Regions from separate parts of the Actinoplanes sp. NPDC051411 genome, predicted to be linked through region 2. Evidence: riboswitches for the same ligand, from Rfam matches in the RefSeq annotation. Region 2 holds a riboswitch; the other holds the start of a gene.
The links. A riboswitch is a leader RNA that binds a small molecule or an ion and turns the genes downstream of it on or off. The one in region 2 is predicted to bind thiamine pyrophosphate.
Positions count from the first base shown of each region.

Region 1 (9,733 bases), on a different contig from region 2:
GGACCTGGAAGCTCGGCGGCCAGACCATCCATCGCATGGGCTTCGGCTCGATGCGGCTCACCGTCAACCCCGACCCGGCCGTCGCCGTCCGGGTCCTGCGGCGGGCCGTCGAGCTCGGAGTCGATCACATCGACACCGCCGCCTTCTACCGGTCGCCGGGCGGCATCCTCGCTGGTCAGGCCGGCGAGCAGGCACGCTACGCGACCGAGCTCATCCGGGAGGCGCTCTGGCCGTATCCGAAAGAGTTGCTGATCGCCACCAAGGTCGGGCCGGGCGTGAGTCCGACCGGCGAATGGGAGGCGGCGGTGACGCCGGCCCAGCTGCGCCGGCAGGTCGAGGAGAATCTGCGCCGGCTCAGGGTCGACCGGCTCGACGTGGTCAACTTGCGCATCGTGAAAAGGCCGGGGCACGACTCGGTCGCCGAGCGGTTCGCCGCGCTCGCCGCCATGCGCGACGAGGGGCTGATCCGGCATCTCGGACTCTCCAACGTGCGTCTCGACCACGTGCTGGAGGCGACCGCGATCGCGCCGGTCGTCTGCGTGCAGAACAGCTATGCGATCGACATCCGGCGCGACGACGACCTGGTGCAGGCGTGCGCCGACCGCGGCATCGCGTTCGTGCCGTTCTTCGCGATCGCCGGCCCGGGCCGGGAGGACGGGGCCGGCGAAAACCACGACGAGGCGGTGCGGAAGGTGGCGGCTGACCATGGGGTCACCCCCCATCAGGTACGCCTGGCGTGGACGCTCCACCAGGGACGCAACGTTCTCGCGATCCCGGGCACGGGCAGCGTCGAGCATCTGGAGGAGAACGTCGCGGCCGGTGCGCTCCGGCTCGGGCGGGACGATCTGGCCCGTCTGTCCCCGCGGGGCTTCCGCTAGGCCCGCAGGATTGACGCCAGATCACCGGCCAGCCGGGTCGCCGCCTCGATCTCGGCCTTGCGGATCGACACGCTCTCCACGTGGAAGCCGTGCGGCAGGCCCAGACTCTCGCAGAACGCCTGCAGGTCGCGGGCCATCGCCAGGCACTCACGATAGGAGTCGGCGAGCGGGTCGGCCGAGTGGCGCAACTCGTTCTCCAGCCAGCCCGGCACGTCGACGCCGAGCCACTGGAGGAACTCGAGCGTCTTGGCCGACCCGCACAACGACAGCGTAAAGATGATCGGACGGGGTGCGACGCCGCGCTCCTGGCAGGCGTAGAAGTAGTCGGAGACCAGGTTCTTCGTCTCGTTGAGGTCGTAGATGACCTGCGAGATGAAGAACGTGCAGCCACGCTCCTGTTTGGTCAGCATGCGCAGGTGCTCGTCGCCGCTGCGGGCGTGCCGCTCGCCGATCACGACGGCGCCGAGCGGCAGGTCGGGCCGCACCTCGTCGCGCAGGGCCTGGGCCCGGCGCAGATCGGTGCGGACCGGCTTGCCGCCCGAGGAGGCGCCGACGAAGACGCCGAGCACGCGGTCGGTGTCGGCGTCGTCGAGCCAGGCCCGCAGCTCCTCCTCGGCGTATTTGCCGACGCAGCGGTAGACCACCACCGCGCGGTCCCACTCGCCGAGGTAGTCGGTGTGGAATGCGGCCGGGTCCATCGTCGGCAGGTAGGGGAACGGGCGCTCCTGCGGGTTGCGGTCGGACTCGTCGTCGATGTCATAGAGGATCAGGCCGTCGAGGTCGAGCTGGGACAACCGGCCGAGAGTCACCTCGGCGATCTCCCTGATCCGCTCGGGCGTCGCGCTGCGTCGAGGGGGCGTGATGCCGAAAAGCAGCATCCCGCCCTGGGCATCGGCGAGCATCTTTTGCAGAGGGGGGCGTTCCACGGGGCACACCCTACGATGAGACGGCCGACTTCTCAGTCCAAGTTTCTCCGCGGTCAAAGTAAAAGGTCTGACCGGCCGAGAGCAAAAGCCGACGTCAGGGCCGGAAAGACGGCAGGAAGGGCTAGATCGACATCTGCCTGGCCGTTTCTTGTCATACCCGGACGGTTGAACCCGCTCAGCCGATGACGGGGTGGAAGAAGCCGAGGGCGATCGCGGTCGTGAGGGCGGCCGCGGCCAGGGCGACGGCGCCGATCAGCAGGGCGGTGTCGCCGGCCGTGAAGTGCTGGCGGCGGGCGAAGGTGCGCGGGGTGCCCGAGTCGAAGCCGCGGGCGTCCATCGCCACGGCCAGGCGGGTGCCGCGGCGCAGGGCGCCGACCAGCAGGGCGAACGCGGTCGAGACGAAGAGCCTCAGGCGGGCGAGCGGGTTGCGGCCGGCGTCGACGCCGCGGGCCCGGCGGGCCAGGGTGAGCATCTGCCACTCCTCGCCGAGCAGGGGGAGCAGGCGGAAGGCGGCCAGCGCGCCGATCGCGAAGCGGGCCGGGGCCCGGGCGTTCTGCACCAGGGCGTCGGCCAGGTCGGTCGGGTCGGTGGTGGCGAAGACGATCACGCCGGGCAGGGCGACCGCGAAGATCCGCAGAATCAGGCCGAGGGTGACGACCAGCACGCCGGTGGTGACGTCGAACGGGCCCAGCTCGACCAGGAGCCGGCCCGAGCGGTCGGCCGAGAACAGCACCATCGTGACCAGGATCCCGGCCGCGGCCAGGGTCAGGGGCCAGGCGCGGCGCAGCAGGGCGCCGTAGCGGAGCCCGAAGAACGGCAGCAGCGCCAGCTCGACCAGCAGGCCGAGCGCGGGCGTCAGCGGGTCGAGCGTGGCGATCAGCGGCAGCGAGAAGAGCAGCGCGGCGCCCAGCTTGGCGACCGGGTTGCGGCGGGCCAAGGGCGCCGCCGGGTCGGCGATCTGCTGCACGGCGAAACTCACGGCCGCGCCTTTCGCGCGGCCGCGGCGGTACGCGCCACCGCGCGCCACCCGCACGCGCGGCGCCCGGCGTGCGCGACTCGCACGCCACAGTGGCGTCCCGGCGTGGGTTCGGCGCCTCGGCCGGACACCCACCCGGCGGTGCGGCCCTCGGTAGCGGAGGTCGGCCGGATCATGGGCGTCGCCGGTGGGGGAGTGGCGCGTGGTCGGGCAGGCGCGGGACGCCCAGGGCGAGGGTGCGGTCGGCGAGGGTCTGGACGAAGGCGTCGTCGTGGGTGACGGCGATCACGGCGTGGCCCTCGTCGCGGAGGGCGGCCAGGAGAGTGACCAGTTCGATCCAGGTGCGGCGGTCCTGGCCGAAGGTCGGCTCGTCGAGGATCAGCAGGCGCGGGGCGGTGGCCAGCGCGGTCGCCACGCTCAGCCGGCGGGCCTCGCCGCCCGACAACGTGTACGGGTTGGCGGCCGCCAGCCGGGTCAAATGCAGGCGGGACAGCAGGGTGTCCACCGTGGCCGCCACCGCCGCCGCCGAGTGGCCCAGGCGGCGGGGGCCCAGCGCCAGCTCGTCGGCGACGCGGGTGGTGACGAACTGGTGCTCGGGGTTCTGGAAGACCGAACCGATGCGGCCGGTCAGCGTGGTCGCCCGCCACTTGTGGGGCGGCCGCGGGTCGCCGAAAGCGGAAACGGCCCCGCCGGAAGGGGCCAGCAGGCCGCCCAGCGCCAGGGCCAGAGTCGACTTGCCGGCGCCGTTCGGGCCGGTCACCGCCAGGACCTCCCCGGACGAGGTCGAGAGCGACACCGCGGACAGCCGCTGGGCGACTGTCAACTCGTCCGCGCGTACCAGAGGAGCGCCCGCCGCCGCGGCGGCCTTGACCGGCGGGAACGTGAATCCCGGCACCCAGACGCCCGCCTCGGCCAACTGGTCGCCGTAGGCGGCGAAGACCACCTCGGGCGCGCCGTCGGCGCGGATCCCGCCTCCGGGCGACAGCACCACCACCCGGTCGACCAGCGGCAACGCCTCGGCGACCCGGTGCTCGACGATGATCGACGTGGAGCCGGAGCCGACCGCGCGGCCGATCGCCTCCCGCACCAGCGAGGCGCCCGCCGGGTCGAGGTTGGCCGTCGGCTCGTCGAGCAGCAGCAGGCCGGGGCGCATCGCCAGCACCCCGGCCAGCGCCAGGCGCTGCGCCTCGCCGCCGGAGAGGGCGGCGGTCGGCCGGTTGATCGGGTACGGGAAGCCGACGCGGTCGAGGGCGTCGCTGACCCGGGGCCAGATGTCGGCCTCGCGGACTCCCCGGTTCTCCAGGCCGAACGCGACGTCGTCGCCGCTGCGGGCCATCACCAGCTGGGTCTGCGGGTCCTGGAAGAGGATGCCGACGCGTTCGCGGGCCTTGCGCGGGTCGAGGCCGTCGACCTCGACCGTTCCTTCCGATTCGCCGGAGTCGTCGGGCAGCAGGCCGGCCAGCGCGGCGAGCAGGGTGCTCTTGCCGGCCCCGGAGGGCCCGAGCAGCAGCACCCGCTCGCCGTGCGCGATTTCCAGGTCGACGTCGCGGATCGCCCAGGCCCGGCGGCCGGCGTGCCGCCACCCGAACCCGCGAAGTACGACCTCGCTCATCTCAGACCAGCGCCCGCTCCCGGCCCGCCGCGAAGCGGTCCAGGACGCCGGTCTGCGCGAGTGCCTTGACCAGGGCGACGCTGCCCAGGCCGGCGACCACCAGCGACGACGCCGCGGTGATCAGGATGTACGGGATCCGCATGTTCGCCCACGACGTGTCCGGGTACCAGACGAACGCGTCGTAGATCGAGGCGACCAGCCCGGCCAGCACGCCCGCGAGCAGCGCGACCGGGAGCCGCCACGCCTTGTAGAGGAACAGCGCGAACGCCAGCTCACCGCCCAGGGACTCGAGCGGGCCCTGCACGGCGATGGTCCAGCCCCAGCTCGTGCCGATCGCGACCGAGACCAGCGAGGCCAGGGTGAGGGTGTAGAACGCGGCGCCCGGCTTGCGGACGATCAGCGCGCCGAGGACGGCCGGCACGAGCCACATCCCGTAGATGGCGGCCCGTCCGGGTAGGGGGATGGCGTCGGCCGGGCCGTTCCACAGCAGGTTCCAGGCCCAGAAGATGACGCCGAACGCGACCGCGATGATCGACGCGATCACGATGTCGATGGTTCGCCAACGGTTGTTCATAGTTCGCCTCCCAGCGGGTACCGGGAGGAGACGCACGCTTCTTGAGAAACGGAGAATGACCGAACTTCCTGCGCTGGCATTACCCAGATCAGGTTCGAGGGTCTGCGGGCCTTGTCGGCTCGCACTCTCAGCGCTGTGCGCTCCCCTGTCGGATTGCAATTGCATTAGTTTCGATGACGCTAACACCGTCTGACGTGTTGGGACAGCGAGGGAGTGATCACATGCGGGTGGCGACGACGCGCCGGGAGATCAAGGCGCGCGGGCTGACCTTCGACGTCTTCGAGGGCGGCCCGGCCGACGGGCAGCCGGTCCTGCTGCTGCACGGCTTCCCGCAGGACCACCGCGAGTTCGACCCGGTCCTGCCCCGGCTGCACGCGGCCGGTCTCCGCACGTACGCCCTCGATCAGCGCGGGTATTCGCCCGGCGCGCGCCCGGCGGCGGTGGGTGACTACCGCCTGGCCGAGCCGACCGCCGACGCGGTCGCCGTGATCGAGGCGCTCGGCCTCGAATCGGCCCACCTGGCCGGGCACGACTGGGGTGCGCAGGTGGCGTGGCTGGTGGCCGGGCAGCACCCGGAGCGCGTGCGCTCGCTGACCGCGATCTCGGTGCCCCACCCTCGCGCGCTCGGTCTCGCTCTTCGCGTACGCCCGACCCAGCGCGCCCGCTTCGTCTACCAGGCCTTCTTCCGGTCGCCGGGGGCCGAACGGCTGCTGCTGGCGGGCGGTGGCGCCCTGCTCAAGGTCATGATGAGCGCGATCGGGGAGCGGGCGGCGCTCTACGCCGACGCGATGCGCGAGCCGGGCCGGCTGACCGGCGGGCTGAACTGGTATCGGGCGCTCAGCCCCAAGGCCCTGAAGGGCATGGGCGTGATCACGGTGCCGACGACCTACGTCTGGAGCGACCACGACCCGGTCTTCCGGATCACCGCCGCTCTCCGGACCGCCGACTGGGTGCAGGCCGACTATCAGTTGGTCGCGATGCGCGACATCGGACACTGGGTGCCCGAGCAGGCCCCGAAGGCGACCGCCGACGCGATCATCCGGCGAGTGACCGGGCGGGCTTGAGACCGAGGCGCCGCAGCTCGAGAGCGGCCAGCGCGTCGACCGCCTCCGGGTCGCCGTTGCGCCAGCTCTGCGCGATGTCGGGGCCGAGCCGGGCCAGCTGGTCGAGCGGCTGGCCGGCCAGCGCGCGCAGGGCGAGCAGGTCGCGGCCGGCCGGGGCATCCCGCACGCTCGTCGCCACCCCGGCCCGGCGGATCCAGCGCAGGCGCAGCGGCAGCCAGAGGAACAGCACCAGCGCCAGCGGCACGGCGACCGCGGCCAGCGCCACGATCACCGACATCCGGCCGACGATCTGCTGTTGCTGCTGCCCGGCGTCGGCCAGCGAACGGGCCGCGTCGGCCGCGCCTTTGAACGGCTTGACCAGCTGATCGCCGACCAGCGGCACCCGGCCGACCTTGCCGCCGGCGTCGTTGAGGTTGTCGGCCAGGCCGGTGCCGGCGCTCTGCAGCTTTTCGCCGGGCACGCCGAGTTTCTGGACCATGTCGTGAACCCAGAGGCCGGCGCGAATCCAGAGATAGACCCAGACGACGACCACGAGATCGGTGATCAGCTGGCGGAGGGCGGTGGGGACGCGGTCGGCATAGAGCTTCACCGAGTCAGCGTCCCATGGGGAGCGAACTAGCGCTTGCCCGCGCAGTCCGGGCAGGTTCCGAAGATCTCCATGGTGTGGGAGACGTCGACGAAGCCGTGCTGGGCGGCGACCCGGTCGGCCCACGACTCGACCGCCGGCCCCTCCACCTCGACCGCGTTGCCGCAGGCCCGGCAGACCAGGTGGTGATGGTGGCTCTGGCTGCAACGGCGGTAGAGGTGCTCGCCGCCGGGCGGGCGCATCACGTCGATCTCGCCCGCCTCGGCCAGGCCCTGCAGGGTGCGATAGACCGTGGTCAGGCCGACCCGTTCGCCCCGCTCACGGAGCTTGGCGTGCAGCTCCTGGGCACTGTTGAACCCCTCGGTGTCGGCCAGGGCGGCGCTCACGGCGCTGCGCTGTTTGGTGTTGCGTTCCCCGCTCATTGGCGTACTACCTCCCTCGCGTGGCTGACCGCGTCGGCGACGATGTGGGCGACGTGGTCGTCCACCAGCGAGTATGCGATCTCCCGGCCCCGGCGCGCACCTCGCACCACCCCGGCGCCGCGCAGCACCCGAAGGTGTTGCGACACCAGGGGCTGCGGGGCGCCCAGCTTCTCGACCAGTTCGTGCACACAGCGTTCGCCGAGACCCAGCTCGGCGACGATGGCGACCCGGATCGGTGCCGACAGGGCGCGCAACAGCTCGCCGGCCGACTCGTACGCCTCGTAACCCGTTGTCGTCGTCATCGCTCAGACCTTCTGCAGGACCACATCGGGCGGTTCCACCTCATGGTGCGGGTTGCCGCGCCGCCGCAGCATCCGCCAGGTCACCGAGCCGACCGAGATCGCCACGAAGACGGCCAGGGCCAGGATCACCGTGGTGGCGCCGGGCGCGGTGTCGATCTCGGCCGACACCACCACGCCGGAGCCGGCCGCTCCGAAGCCGATCACCATGGCCGCCGTCATGGTGCTGAGGAAACCGCGGGTGACCTGCTGCGCGGCGGCCACCGGCACCACCATCAGGGCGGAGACCAGGAGCAGACCTACGGTCCGCATCGCGATGGTCACGGTCACCGCGGCGGTCACGGCCATCAGCAGATTGAGCGTACGCACGGGGAGGCCGCTCACCCGCGCGTATTCCTCGTCGTTGCAGACCGCGAACAGGGCCGGCCGGAACACCGTCATCGCGGCCAGCACGAGCACCCCGAGGACGCCGATGACCACGATGTCCTGCGGCGACGTCGTGACCAGCGAACCGAACAGGTACTGCATGAGGTTGGCGTTGCTGGAGTCGTTGGACAACCCGACCAGCACCACGCCGCCCGCGATGCCGCCGTAGAAGAGCAGCGCCAGCGCCAGGTCGCCCGAGGTGCGGCCGCGCTGCCGGATCAGCTCGACGCCGACCGCCCCGATCACCGAGACGATCACCGCCGCGATCACCGGCGAGCGGTGCAGCAGCAGGCCGATGCCGACGCCGGTCAGCGCCACGTGGCCGATGCCGTCGCCGATCAGAGAGAGCCGGCGCTGCACCAGGTAGACCCCGAGCGAGGGCGCGGCCAGGCCGATGATCAGCGCGCCGGCCAGGGCGCGGAGCATGAAGTCGTACTCGAAGAGGTCCATTCAGCCGGCCGCCATCCGGTCGGTCGGTGCCCACTCGCAGATGCCGGCCTTGACGTTGTCGGCGTGCGGATGAACGTGGTCGTGGCCGGGCATGGCGTGGTGGCCGGCCGGTTCGGGCGCGGGCCCCTCGTAGGCGATGCGGCCGTCGTGCACCACGACGGCCCGGTCGATCAGCGGCTGGAGCGGGCCCAGTTCGTGCGCGACCAGCAGGATCGTGCCGCCGCCGGCCTGGAACCGGCCCAGCGCGGCGGCGAACGCCTCCTGGCTGGCCGCGTCGACCCCGGCGGTCGGCTCGTCGAGCACGAGCAGGTCGGGCCGGCCGGCCAGGGCCCGGGCGATCAGCGTGCGCTGCTGCTGCCCGCCGGACAGCGTCGAGACGGGATCGTTGATGCGGTCGAGCAGGCCGACGTCGGTCAGCGCCTCGCGTACGGCGGTCTTGTCGGCCGCTCCCGGCGGCCGGAAGATTCCCCTGCGGGCCAGCCGGCCCGAGGCCACCACCTCGCCGACCGTGGCCGGTACGCCGCCGCCGGCCCCCAGGCGCTGCGGCACGTAACCGACCCGGGCCCACTGCTTGAACCGGCGCAGGCCGGTGCCGAACAGTTCGATGTCGCCGCGGCCGATCGGCACCAGGCCGAGCACCGTGCGGATCAGGGTCGACTTGCCGGAGCCGTTGGCCCCGAGGATCGCGACCACCTCGCCGGGGTGCACGCGCAGGGTGATGTCGTGCAGCACCTCCCGGCCCTCGTAGCCGGCGGCGAGATGGCTGACGTTGACGACGCTCATGAGCACCCCAGGGCGGTACGCAGTGTGGCCAGGTTGTCGCGCATGACGGAGAAGTAGTCGGCGCCGCGCTCGGTCAGTCCCTCGAGCGGGTCGAGCACGGCGGTGCGGGCGCCCACCTCGCGGGCGACGGTTTCGGCGACCTTGGGGCTGACCAGGGTCTCGAAGAAGATCGTGGTGGTGCCGGTGGCCCTGGCCTGGGCGGCGATGCGGCCCATCCGGCGCGGGGACGGCTCGGCCTCGGGCGAGATGCCGGTGATGCCGATCTGGGTGAGACCGTAGCGGGTGGCCAGGTAGTTGAAGGCGCTGTGGCTGGTGACGATCTCGTGCCGGGTGCACTGGCGCAGGCCGGCGGCCATTTCGGTGTTGAGCGCGTCGAGTTCGCCGTGCACCTGGGCGGCCCGGGCGGTGTAGCCGGCGGCGTGGGCCGGGTCGGCCTGGGCGAAGCGGGCGCCGAGCCGGTCGGCGATGGTCGCGAAGCGGACCGGGTCGAGCCAGACGTGCGGGTCCATGCCGCCGCCGGCGGTCTCGGGGTGGTCGGCGCCCGGCTCGGGCTTGCCGTCGGTGCCGTCGGCCAGCGGGAGCAGCGGCACCACCTGGGAGGCGTCGAACGCGCGGCCCTTCGCCTCCTGGGCCACCGCGTCGTCGACCGCGGGCTGGAAACCTCGCAGGTAGGCCACGACGCCGGCGTCGGCGATGGTGCCGACCTGGCGCGGGTTGAGCTCGACGTCGTGCGGCTC
Region 1 covers NZ_JBFBAD010000014.1:30,544-40,276, reverse strand. The annotation lists gene AB0M88_RS10470 (aldo/keto reductase) at 1-878, shown strand, start outside; gene AB0M88_RS10465 (5,10-methylenetetrahydrofolate reductase) at 875-1,804, opposite strand; gene AB0M88_RS10460 (energy-coupling factor transporter transmembrane component T) at 1,980-2,783, opposite strand; gene AB0M88_RS10455 (ABC transporter ATP-binding protein) at 2,953-4,392, opposite strand; gene AB0M88_RS10450 (ECF transporter S component) at 4,394-4,966, opposite strand; TPP riboswitch at 5,014-5,123, opposite strand; gene AB0M88_RS10445 (alpha/beta hydrolase) at 5,188-6,030, shown strand; gene AB0M88_RS10440 (hypothetical protein) at 6,002-6,619, opposite strand; gene AB0M88_RS10435 (Fur family transcriptional regulator) at 6,646-7,038, opposite strand; gene AB0M88_RS10430 (metalloregulator ArsR/SmtB family transcription factor) at 7,035-7,340, opposite strand; gene AB0M88_RS10425 (metal ABC transporter permease) at 7,344-8,213, opposite strand; gene AB0M88_RS10420 (metal ABC transporter ATP-binding protein) at 8,214-9,002, opposite strand; gene AB0M88_RS10415 (metal ABC transporter substrate-binding protein) at 8,993-9,733, opposite strand, start outside.
Region 1: it holds a riboswitch for thiamine pyrophosphate, as region 2 does, so the genes downstream of both, AB0M88_RS10450 (ECF transporter S component) here and thiE (thiamine phosphate synthase) in region 2, are expected to answer to the same signal.

Region 2 (9,733 bases):
CCGCCGAGGCCGCCGCTCGCCGGGCGATGGAGCACGGCATGCGCAAGGTCGACGTGTTCGTCAAGGGCCCCGGTTCCGGCCGGGAGACCGCCATCCGTTCGCTGCAGGCCGCGGGCCTCGAGGTCGGCCAGATCGCCGACGTCACCCCGCAGCCGCACAACGGTTGCCGTCCGCCTAAGCGTCGTCGGGTCTGAGGGAGATCTAGGAACAATGGCTCGTTATACAGGTGCGGACTGCAAGCGCTGCCGCCGCGAGAAGATGAAGCTGTTCCTCAAGGGCAGCAAGTGCGACGGGCCGAAGTGCCCGTTCGAGTCGCGTCCCTTCCCGCCCGGCCAGCACGGCCGTGGTCGCACGAAGGAGACGGAATACCTGCTTCAGCACCGCGAGAAGCAGAAGGCCCGCCGCGTCTACGGCGTGCTGGAGAAGCAGTTCCACACGTACTACGAGGAGGCTGTCACCAAGCCGGGCAAGACCGGCGAGGTGCTGCTGCAGATCCTCGAGTCGCGTCTCGACAACGTCGTCTACCGGGCCGGCCTCGCGCAGTCCCGGGACATGGCCCGGCAGCTGGTCAAGCACGGCCACTTCCTGGTCAACGGCCACAAGGTCGACATCCCGTCGTACCGGGTCAAGGAGCACGACATCGTCACGACCCGCGAGAAGTCGAAGGAGATGACTCCCTTCGTCGTCTCGCAGGCCCAGGCCGGTTCGCGGCCCGTGCCGGCGTGGCTCGAGACCATCCCGAGCGAGATGAAGATCCTCGTGCACTCGCTCCCGGCCCGCAGTGTCATCGACACCCAGGTCCAGGAGCAGCTGATCGTCGAGCTCTACTCCAAGTAGAGCTCCCGGGTGCCGGCCAAGTCCGGCCGGCACCCGAAAGACGGCCGTCATATAGCGGATGGCCTGACAGAAAGAAGAACAGCGTGCTCATCAGCCAGCGGCCGACTCTCACGGAGGAGTCGCTCAGCGAGACCCGCTCCCGGTTCACCATCGAGCCTCTGGAGCCGGGCTTCGGCTACACCCTCGGCAACTCGCTCCGGCGGACCCTGCTGTCGTCCATCCCGGGCGCGGCGGTCACCAGCATCAAGATCGACGGCGTCCTGCACGAGTTCACCACGATCCCCGGTGTCAAGGAGGACGTGGTCGAGCTGGTCATGAACGTCAAGGAGCTCACCACCAGCTCCGAGCACGACGAGCCGGTCAGCATGTACCTGCGCAAGCAGGGCCCGGGCGACGTCACCGCCGGTGACATCCAGCCCCCGGCCGGCGTCTCCGTGCACAACCCCGACCTGAAGCTGGCCACGCTCAACAGCAAGGGCCGGCTCGACATGGAGCTCACCGTCGAGCGGGGCCGTGGCTACGTCACGGCGGCGCAGAACAAGACCGCCGGTGCCGAGATCGGCCGGATCCCGGTCGACTCGATCTACTCGCCGGTCATGAAGGTGACCTACCGCGTCGAGGCGACCCGTGTCGAGCAGCGCACCGACTTCGACCGTCTGATCATCGACGTCGAGTCGAAGGCGTCCATCTCGCCGCGGACCGCGCTGGCGTCGGCCGGCTCGACCCTGGTCGAGCTCTTCGGCCTGTGCCGCGAGCTCGACGAGACCGCCGAGGGCATCGACATCGGACCGTCCCCGCAGGACGCCCAGCTCGCCGCCGATCTGGCCCTGCCGATCGAGGAGCTGGACCTCACCGTCCGGTCCTACAACTGCCTCAAGCGCGAGGGCATCAACAGCGTCGGTGAGCTGATCGGGCGCACCGAGGCCGACCTCCTCGATATAAGGAATTTCGGTCAGAAGTCGATCGACGAGGTCAAGATGAAGCTCGCCGGAATGGGCCTGGGCCTGAAGGACAGCGCGCCGTCCTTCGACCCGGCGCACGTCGTGGACTCGTTCGGCGACGTGGACTACGACACCGACGACTACCGCGAGACCGAGCAGCTCTAAGAGCGACCGGTCAGCCGTATAACAAGGAGCATCGCAATGCCCACGCCCACCAAGGGTCCCCGCCTCGGCGGCAGCCCGGCGCACGAGAAGCTCATCCTGGCCAACCTGGCCACCGAGCTTTTCCGGCACGGGAAGATCAAGACCACCGAGACGAAGGCCCGGCGCCTGCGTCCGCTGGCTGAGCAGCTCATCACCAAGGCCAAGCGCGGTGACCTGCACGCCCGCCGCCGGGTGATGACCGTTGTGCGGGACAAGGACGTCGTGTACGACCTGTTCGCCAACATCGCTCCGCGGTACGGCAACCGGCCGGGTGGCTACACCCGGATCACCAAGACCGGCCCCCGCAAGGGTGACGCCGCTCCGATGGCCGTCATCGAGCTGGTCGAGGAGCTGCAGGTCGTGGCCACCACGGCGCCGGCCAAGAAGGCCGCGCGCAAGGCGGCCGCGCAGCAGGCCAAGGTCGAGGCGCTCGCTCCCGACGAGGAGACCCCGGCCGCCGCGCCGGTCGCCTCGGCGGAGCCGGTGGCAGACGATGTCGTCGCCGACAACGTTGTTCCGGACGATGTCGTCGCGGACGACGCCGAGGCGAAGACCGAGGACGACAAGGCCTGATCACGGGCTGAGCTCTACCGGGTCCGGCACTCTTTCGGGGGTGCCGGGCCCTTTTTCGTACGGGTCGGGATCGGTCCCGCCACGACGACCCCGCGCCGTCGTGGGTCACGGCCGAAGAGGGGACTTTCGCGTGAGCGACACCATCCGCTTGCGACTGGACGTGTCGTACGACGGTGCCGACTTCTCGGGGTGGGCGGTGCAGCCGTCACGGCGTACGGTCGCCGGGGTTCTGACCGCGGCCCTGGGCCGTCTCGTCGGCCCGGACCACCCCCTGGGTCTGACCGTCGCCGGCCGCACCGACGCCGGCGTGCACGCGACCGGCCAGGTCTGCCACGTCGACCTGCCGGCCGAGGCGTGGACCGCGCTGGAGGGCTCGCTGCTGCGCCGGCTGGCCGCGCTGATGCCGCCGGATGCCCGCGTGCGGCGCGTGACCGAGGTGCCGGACACCTTCGACGCCCGCTTCTCGGCCACCTTCCGCCGGTACGAGTACCGCGTCGCCGACACGCCGTGGGGGCCCGAGCCGCTGCGCCGCCATGACACGCTCGGCTGGATGCGGCCGCTCGACCTGGACTGGCTGAACGCGGCCGCGGCCGGGCTGGTCGGGGAGAACGACTACGCGGCGTACTGCAAGCGCAAGGAGCACGCGACCACGGTCCGCGCGATCACCCGGCTGGACTGGCGCCGCGACCCGGACGGGATCTGCGTGGCGACCGTGCAGGCCGACGCGTTCTGCCAGTCGATGGTGCGCAGCCTGGTCGGCGCGATGCTCTCGGTCGGGGACGGCCGGCGCGACCCGTCGTGGCCGCGGACCCTGCTCACGCTGCGCGAACGTTCGAGTGAGGTGACCGTGGCCCCGGCGCACGGGCTGACCCTGATCGCGGTCGGCTATCCGGCCGAGACGGAGTATGCGTCGCGCGCCGACACCACGCGGCGGCTGCGGGCCTGACCGGCTTCAGTTCTGGCTGCGGCGGGTGAGAACGCCGGCGTCGAGGTAGCCGTCGACCAGGTCGGCGGTGATGCGGGCGGCGTTCGGGTCGTCGTTGAGGACCACGGCGCCGCCGGGGCGGGTGATGACGCAATAGAGCAGGTAGTGGCCGCGGGCGTGCCAGCCGACCTGGGCGGCGGTGGGGGTGGCCGGGTCGCTGCCCGGCTCGGCCGCCATCGCGGCGAAGCTGCCGTCGCCGGTTTCGACCAGGCGCCGCAGCTCAGCGTCCAGCGCGCTCGCGCCGGCCGCGTCGGCCAGGTTGAACAGGCCCGCGGTGACCAGATAGTCGCCGTAGGGTGCGGTCAGGGACGCCCGGACCACCTGGGAGCAGCCGCGGCCGGACAGCAGGGCGCCCAGGGTGCCGGTGGTGGCGATGCCGCACTGGCTGTCGACGTGGGTCATCGTCACCTGGTAGGCCGAGGTGACGCCGGGCGGGCGCACCTCGGCCGGGTCGGGGAAGACTTCCTGCAGGGTGAGCGGGGCGGGGTCGGCGGCCCGTGACCCCAGCACGTCGAAAGCGGACGCGGTGGCGGGGGAGTCGTCGCGGCGCTCGTCGGCGACGATGAAGAAGGCGATCAGGCCGAACACGGACGCCACGATCAGGGTGGCCAGGGCCTTGGTCAGGGCCTGGGCGGCCCACTGCGGGCTGACCGGCAGGACGGCGGTGCGGGGCAGGGCCAGCACGCCCGAGCCGGTGACGGCGAGCGGGCGGGACCGGAAGCGGGGGGCGACCCGCTGCCGGTGCCGGGCGGCGACCCTTGCATCTCCGCCGACCCTCGTATCTCCGGCGGCCCGGCGGTGGCCGGCCGCGTGCAGTGAGTGGAAGGTGCGTGAAGGGGTGCCGTGGAGCATGCATTCACGCTAGAAGCGCACGGTGATCTATGAACGCACAGAGTGTGCGGCACCCCCGGGGTATGGCCGGTCGTTGCGCGGCGGCAGACTTGACCGGTGACCGCGGACCACTACTTCAGCGCCGAGCCCACCGCACCCGCCCACCGGGGCGAGATCGAGTTCAGCGTCGCCGGGCGGGACTACCGGCTCGCGACGGCCTCGGGAGTGTTCTCGGGCGGACGCCTTGACCCGGGCACGGCCGTACTCCTGAAGAAGGGTGACCTGCCGACCGCCGCGACCACCGGGGTCTTTCTGGATCTCGGGTGTGGTTATGGGCCGATCGCGGCCGTCCTGGCCGAGGAGGCGCCGCAGGCGCTGGTGTACGCGATCGACGTGAACTCCCGGGCGCGGGAGCTGACGGTCGAGAACGCGGCGTCGCTGGGCCTGGCCGAGCGGATCCGGGTGTCCGAGCCGGACGCCGTGCCGGCCGGGGTGACGTTCGACCAGATCTGGAGCAATCCGCCGACCCACGTCGGGAAGGCCGAGTTGCACGCGGTGCTGGACCGCTGGCTGCCGCGGCTCGCGCCGGACGGTGTCGCCTGGCTGGTCATCAACCGGCATCTGGGCGGCGACTCGCTGCACGCCTGGCTGGTCGAGCGCGACTGGCTGGTCGAGCGGATGGCCAGCCAGAAGGGTTACCGCGTGCTGCGCGTGACCCGGAAAACCGACTGACCGCGAGGGCATCGACCAGGCAGGATGCAGGCCATGGGTTACGTGGATGTCGCCGGCGTGGGCTATGTGCTGCCCGATGGGCGCGAGTTGCTGGCCGATGTGGCGTTCCGGGTCGGCGAGGGGGCCAAGGTCGCGCTGGTCGGTCCGAACGGGGCCGGCAAGACCACGTTGCTGCGCATGGTCGCCGGTGACCTGCCGGTGCCGGTCGGTGCGGTCGCGCGCTCCGGCGGCCTCGGCGTGATGCGCCAGTTCATCGGCATGATCGGCGACGATCGCACGCTGTCCGACCTGGCGCTCTCGCTGATGGCGCCCGCCCTGCGCTCGGCCGGTGAGCGCGTCGCGGCCGCTCTCGGGGCGCTCGACGAATCGGAGCGCAGCCAGATCGCGTACGCGAACGCGCTCACCCACTGGGGTGAGGTCGGCGGATATGACACCGAGGTGTTGTTCGACACCGTCGCCGTGGCCATTCTGGACAAGCCGTGGGACGAGGTTCGCGACCGTCCGGTGCGGACCCTCTCGGGTGGCCAGCAGAAACGGTTCGCCCTCGACCTGCTGCTGCGCGGCGACGACGAGGTGCTGCTGCTCGACGAGCCCGACAACTTCCTCGACGTGCCGGCTAAGCGCTGGCTGGAGGAGCGGCTGCGCGAGTCGCCCAAGTCGGTCCTCTACGTCTCGCACGATCGCGAGCTGCTGGCCCGCACCGCCGACCGCGTGGTCACCGTCGAGGGCGGCAGCGCCTGGACGCATCCGGGCGGGTTCGCCTCCTGGCACGAGGCTCGGGTGCACCGCCACGAGCGGCTGGAGGAGAACCGCAAGCGGTGGGACGAGGAGCACCAGAAGCTGCGCGAGCTGATGCTGATGTACAAGCAGAAGGCGGCGTACAACTCCGACATGGCGTCGCGCTATCAGTCGGCGCAGACGCGGTTGCGCAAGTTCGAGGAGGCCGGGCCGCCGCCGCTGCCGCCCAAGGATCAGTCGGTGCGGATGGACCTGCGCGGTGGGCGTACGGCTAAACGGGCCGTGATCTGCACGGACCTGGAGATGGAAGATCTGACCTTCCCGTTCGATCTCGAGATCTGGTACGGCGACCGGGTCGCCGTGCTCGGGGCCAACGGCACCGGGAAGTCGCACTTCCTGCGGCTGCTGGCGGCCGGTGGAAGCAGCCCCGACGTCGAGAACCAGCCGGTCGACGGCGCGCCGCTGGCCCGGGTGAAGCACAACGGCGTCGCTCGACTCGGCGCGCGGGTGCGGCCGGGGCACTTCTCGCAGACCCATGACCGGCCCGAGTTGCTCGGCCGGACGCTGGTCGAGATCCTGTGGCGGGGTGACGAACATCGCGCCGGACGCGACCGGGCCGGGGCGATGAAGGCGCTCAACCGCTACGAGTTGGCCGGACAGGGCGACCAGAAGTTCGGCACGCTCTCGGGCGGGCAGCAGGCGCGGTTCCTGGTGCTGCTGCTCGAGCTGTCCGGGGCGACGTTGCTGCTGCTCGACGAGCCGACCGACAACCTCGACCTGGCCTCGGCGGAGGCGCTCGAGGAAGGCCTGACGGCCTTTGACGGCACGGTCATCGCGGTCACCCATGACCGCTGGTTCACCCGGTCCTTCGACCGGTTCGTGCTCTTCCAGAGCGACGGAGAGGTGATCGAGACACCACAGCCGGTTTGGGACGTGCGCTAGTTTTTCGTTCCCGGGCCGGTTATGGTCCGGAGAAGAACCAACCCCACGGGAGTCCGGAGCACCGGGCTGAGAGGGGGGCTGTTGCGGCCCCCGACCGTCGAACCTGATCCGGATCATGCCGGCGCAGGGAGGAGCGTGTGGTGTTTCCTCGGCTACATGTCATTACCGATTCGCTCGACGTCGTGCGGGCGGTGGTCGGTGTCGGGCCGGTCGCGGTGCAGATCCGGGTCAAGTCGTCGGCTCGTATCGCTTTTTCGTTAGCCTCGGCCGCCTTGCCGATATGTCGAGATGCCGGGGCTTTGTGCCTCGTCGATGATCGGGTCGAGGTGGCGCTGGCCGCGGGGGCCGACGGTGTCCATGTCGGAGAGTCCGATTTGCCGGTCTCGGTGGCTCGGCGGCTACTGGGCCCTTCTGCCGTCGTCGGTGCAACCTGTCGCGATATTTCGGGCATACGCCGTGCCGTCGCCGACGGCGCTTCTTATGTCGGCCTCGGCCCGGTGTTTGCCACGTCTACAAAGGACGGCCTGCCGCCACCACTCGGGCCCTCCTTTGTTGCCGCCGTGGCCGCCGCAGTTCCCGATGTTCCGGTGATCGCGATCGGCGGGATCACGGTTGACCGGGTGCCGGAACTCGGGACATATGGGGTGGCTGTGATCTCGGCCGTCGCAGCTGACCCGGCCGGTGCCACCGCCTCGTTCCTGAAGGTGCTGTCATGACCGTCGCGGTGGTCGGCGGCGGGATCATCGGGCTGTCCATCGCCTGGCGGCTGGTGTCCCGGGGCGCCGATGTGACGATCTTCGACGACGGTGTGGACGGTGCCTGGAACGTCGCCGCGGGCATGCTCGCCCCGGGCGGGGAGGCCGCCTTCGAGACGCCGGCGCTGGTCGGGCTGATGAAGGCCTCCGCCGAACGCTGGCCCTCGTTCGCTTCGTCACTCGGCGTCGACGTGGGCTACGACGAGGCGGGCACGCTCGGCCTCGCCGTCACGGCCGACGACGTGGCCTCGGCCTCGCGCGAATGGTCCACGCCGCCTCTGCGCCCCTCCGAGCTGCGCGAACTCGAGCCGGCCCTCTCGCCGCGAGTGCGAGCGGGCGTATACCTTCCGGCCGACCGGCAGGTGGATCCGCGTCTCGTCGTGGCAGCCCTGCGCGACCGGCTCGCCGACCGGATCGTCGCCAAGCGGGTGTCCACTCTCGACGAGGTCGACGCGACGACGATCGTGGTGGCCGCGGGCTGCGGGACGGCGGCGCTCACCGGGCTGCCGGTCCGGCCGGTCAAGGGCCAGGTGCTGCGGCTGCGCGGCGAACCGGGACTGATCCGGCACGTGCTCGAGGCGACGGTCGACGGCCGCTCGGTCTACATCGTGCCGCGGGCCGACGGCGAGATCGTGGTCGGGGCGACCCAGGAGGAACGATCCGACTGGACGGTCACCGCCGGGGGCGTCTACGACCTGCTGCGCGCGGCCGTCGAACTCGTGCCCGACCTGGCCGAATGCGCGCTGGCCGAGACACTGGTCGGTCATCGGCCGGGCACGCCCGACAACGCCCCGCTGCTCGGGGTGCTCCGGGAGGGGGTGCTGGTCGCGGCCGGGCACTTCCGCAACGGCGTTCTGCTGGCGCCGGTCACCGCCGACCTGATCGCCGATCTGGCCCTCGGCGGGCCGGCCGATCCGATGCTCGACGACTTCGCGCCGGGGAGGTTCGCATGAGGGTGACGGTGAACGGTCAGGAGCGGTCCGTCTTCGTCAATCTGTCGGTCGACGACCTGGTGACCTCGTTGGCCGCCGCACGCCGGGGGGTCGCGGTCGCGGTCAACGGGACGGTCGTGCCCCGGTCGAGCTGGGCCGAGGTGACGCTGGCCGACGGCGACACGGTCGAGGTGCTCACCGCGGCCCAGGGAGGCTGACAATGATCTTCGGAGATTCGCGGCTCATCCTGGGCACCGGCGGGGCGTCCAGCCTGGCCGTACTCGAACAGGCGATCGTCGCGTCCGGCACCGACCTGGTCACGGTCGCGCTGCGGCGGGTCGACGCGGCCGGGCCCGGCCTGCTGCCGCTGCTCGACCGGCTCGGCGTGCGGGTGCTGCCCAACACGGCCGGCTGCTACACCGCCGACGACGCGATCAAGACGGCCCACCTGGCCCGGGACGCGTTCGAGACCGACCTGGTCAAGCTTGAGGTGATCGGCGACGACCGGACCCTGCTGCCGGACGGGGTCGAACTGCTGCGGGCGGCGGAGACGCTGGTCGCGGACGGGTTCACGGTGTTGCCCTACACGACCGACGACCCGATCCTCGCCCGCCGCCTGGCCGACACCGGCTGCGCGGCGGTGATGCCGGCCGGGTCGCCGATCGGCTCCGGCCTGGGCGTCTCCAACCCGCACCACATCCGGCTGATCCGGCAGAGCGTCGACGTGCCGGTCATCCTCGACGCCGGGATCGGCACGGCCTCGGACGCGGCGCTGGCGATGGAACTCGGCTGCGACGGGGTGCTGATCGCCAGCGCGATCACCCGGGCCGACGATCCGGTGACGATGGCGACGGCGATGCGGCACGCGGTTTCGGCCGGTCGGTTGGCGTACTCGGCCGGGCGGATTCCGCGACGCTTCCACGCCCTGGCCTCCACCTCGGACGAAGGCCTCGCGCGATGGTGACCGCCACGCCGTCGGGGCTCGTCGTGCTCACCGACCGCCGGCTCGCCGCCGGCTCACTGGTCTCGGTGGTCGCGGCGGCGGTCCGCGGCGGCGCCGCGTGGGTCATTCTGCGGGAGAGAGACCTTCCGTACGCGGTGAGGCGCGCACTGGCCGACGAGCTGCGCTCGATGCTGCCGCCGGGCCGGTTGATCGTGGCCGGGCCGGACCCGTTGGGCGGCGACGCGGTGCACCTGGCCGAGGCCGATCCGTGGCCGGCCCGGGGTGTCGCGCTGGTCGGACGTTCCCGGCACGACGTCGTT
Region 2 covers NZ_JBFBAD010000032.1:57,021-66,753, reverse strand. The annotation lists gene rpsK (30S ribosomal protein S11) at 1-194, shown strand, start outside; gene rpsD (30S ribosomal protein S4) at 211-837, shown strand; gene AB0M88_RS19535 (DNA-directed RNA polymerase subunit alpha) at 921-1,943, shown strand; gene rplQ (50S ribosomal protein L17) at 1,980-2,555, shown strand; gene truA (tRNA pseudouridine(38-40) synthase TruA) at 2,686-3,501, shown strand; gene AB0M88_RS19520 (hypothetical protein) at 3,508-4,392, opposite strand; gene AB0M88_RS19515 (methyltransferase) at 4,489-5,103, shown strand; gene AB0M88_RS19510 (ATP-binding cassette domain-containing protein) at 5,137-6,783, shown strand; TPP riboswitch at 6,819-6,930, shown strand; gene thiE (thiamine phosphate synthase) at 6,921-7,499, shown strand; gene thiO (glycine oxidase ThiO) at 7,496-8,491, shown strand; gene thiS (sulfur carrier protein ThiS) at 8,488-8,688, shown strand; gene AB0M88_RS19490 (thiazole synthase) at 8,691-9,434, shown strand; partial or broken gene AB0M88_RS19485 (thiamine phosphate synthase) at 9,428-9,733, shown strand, end outside.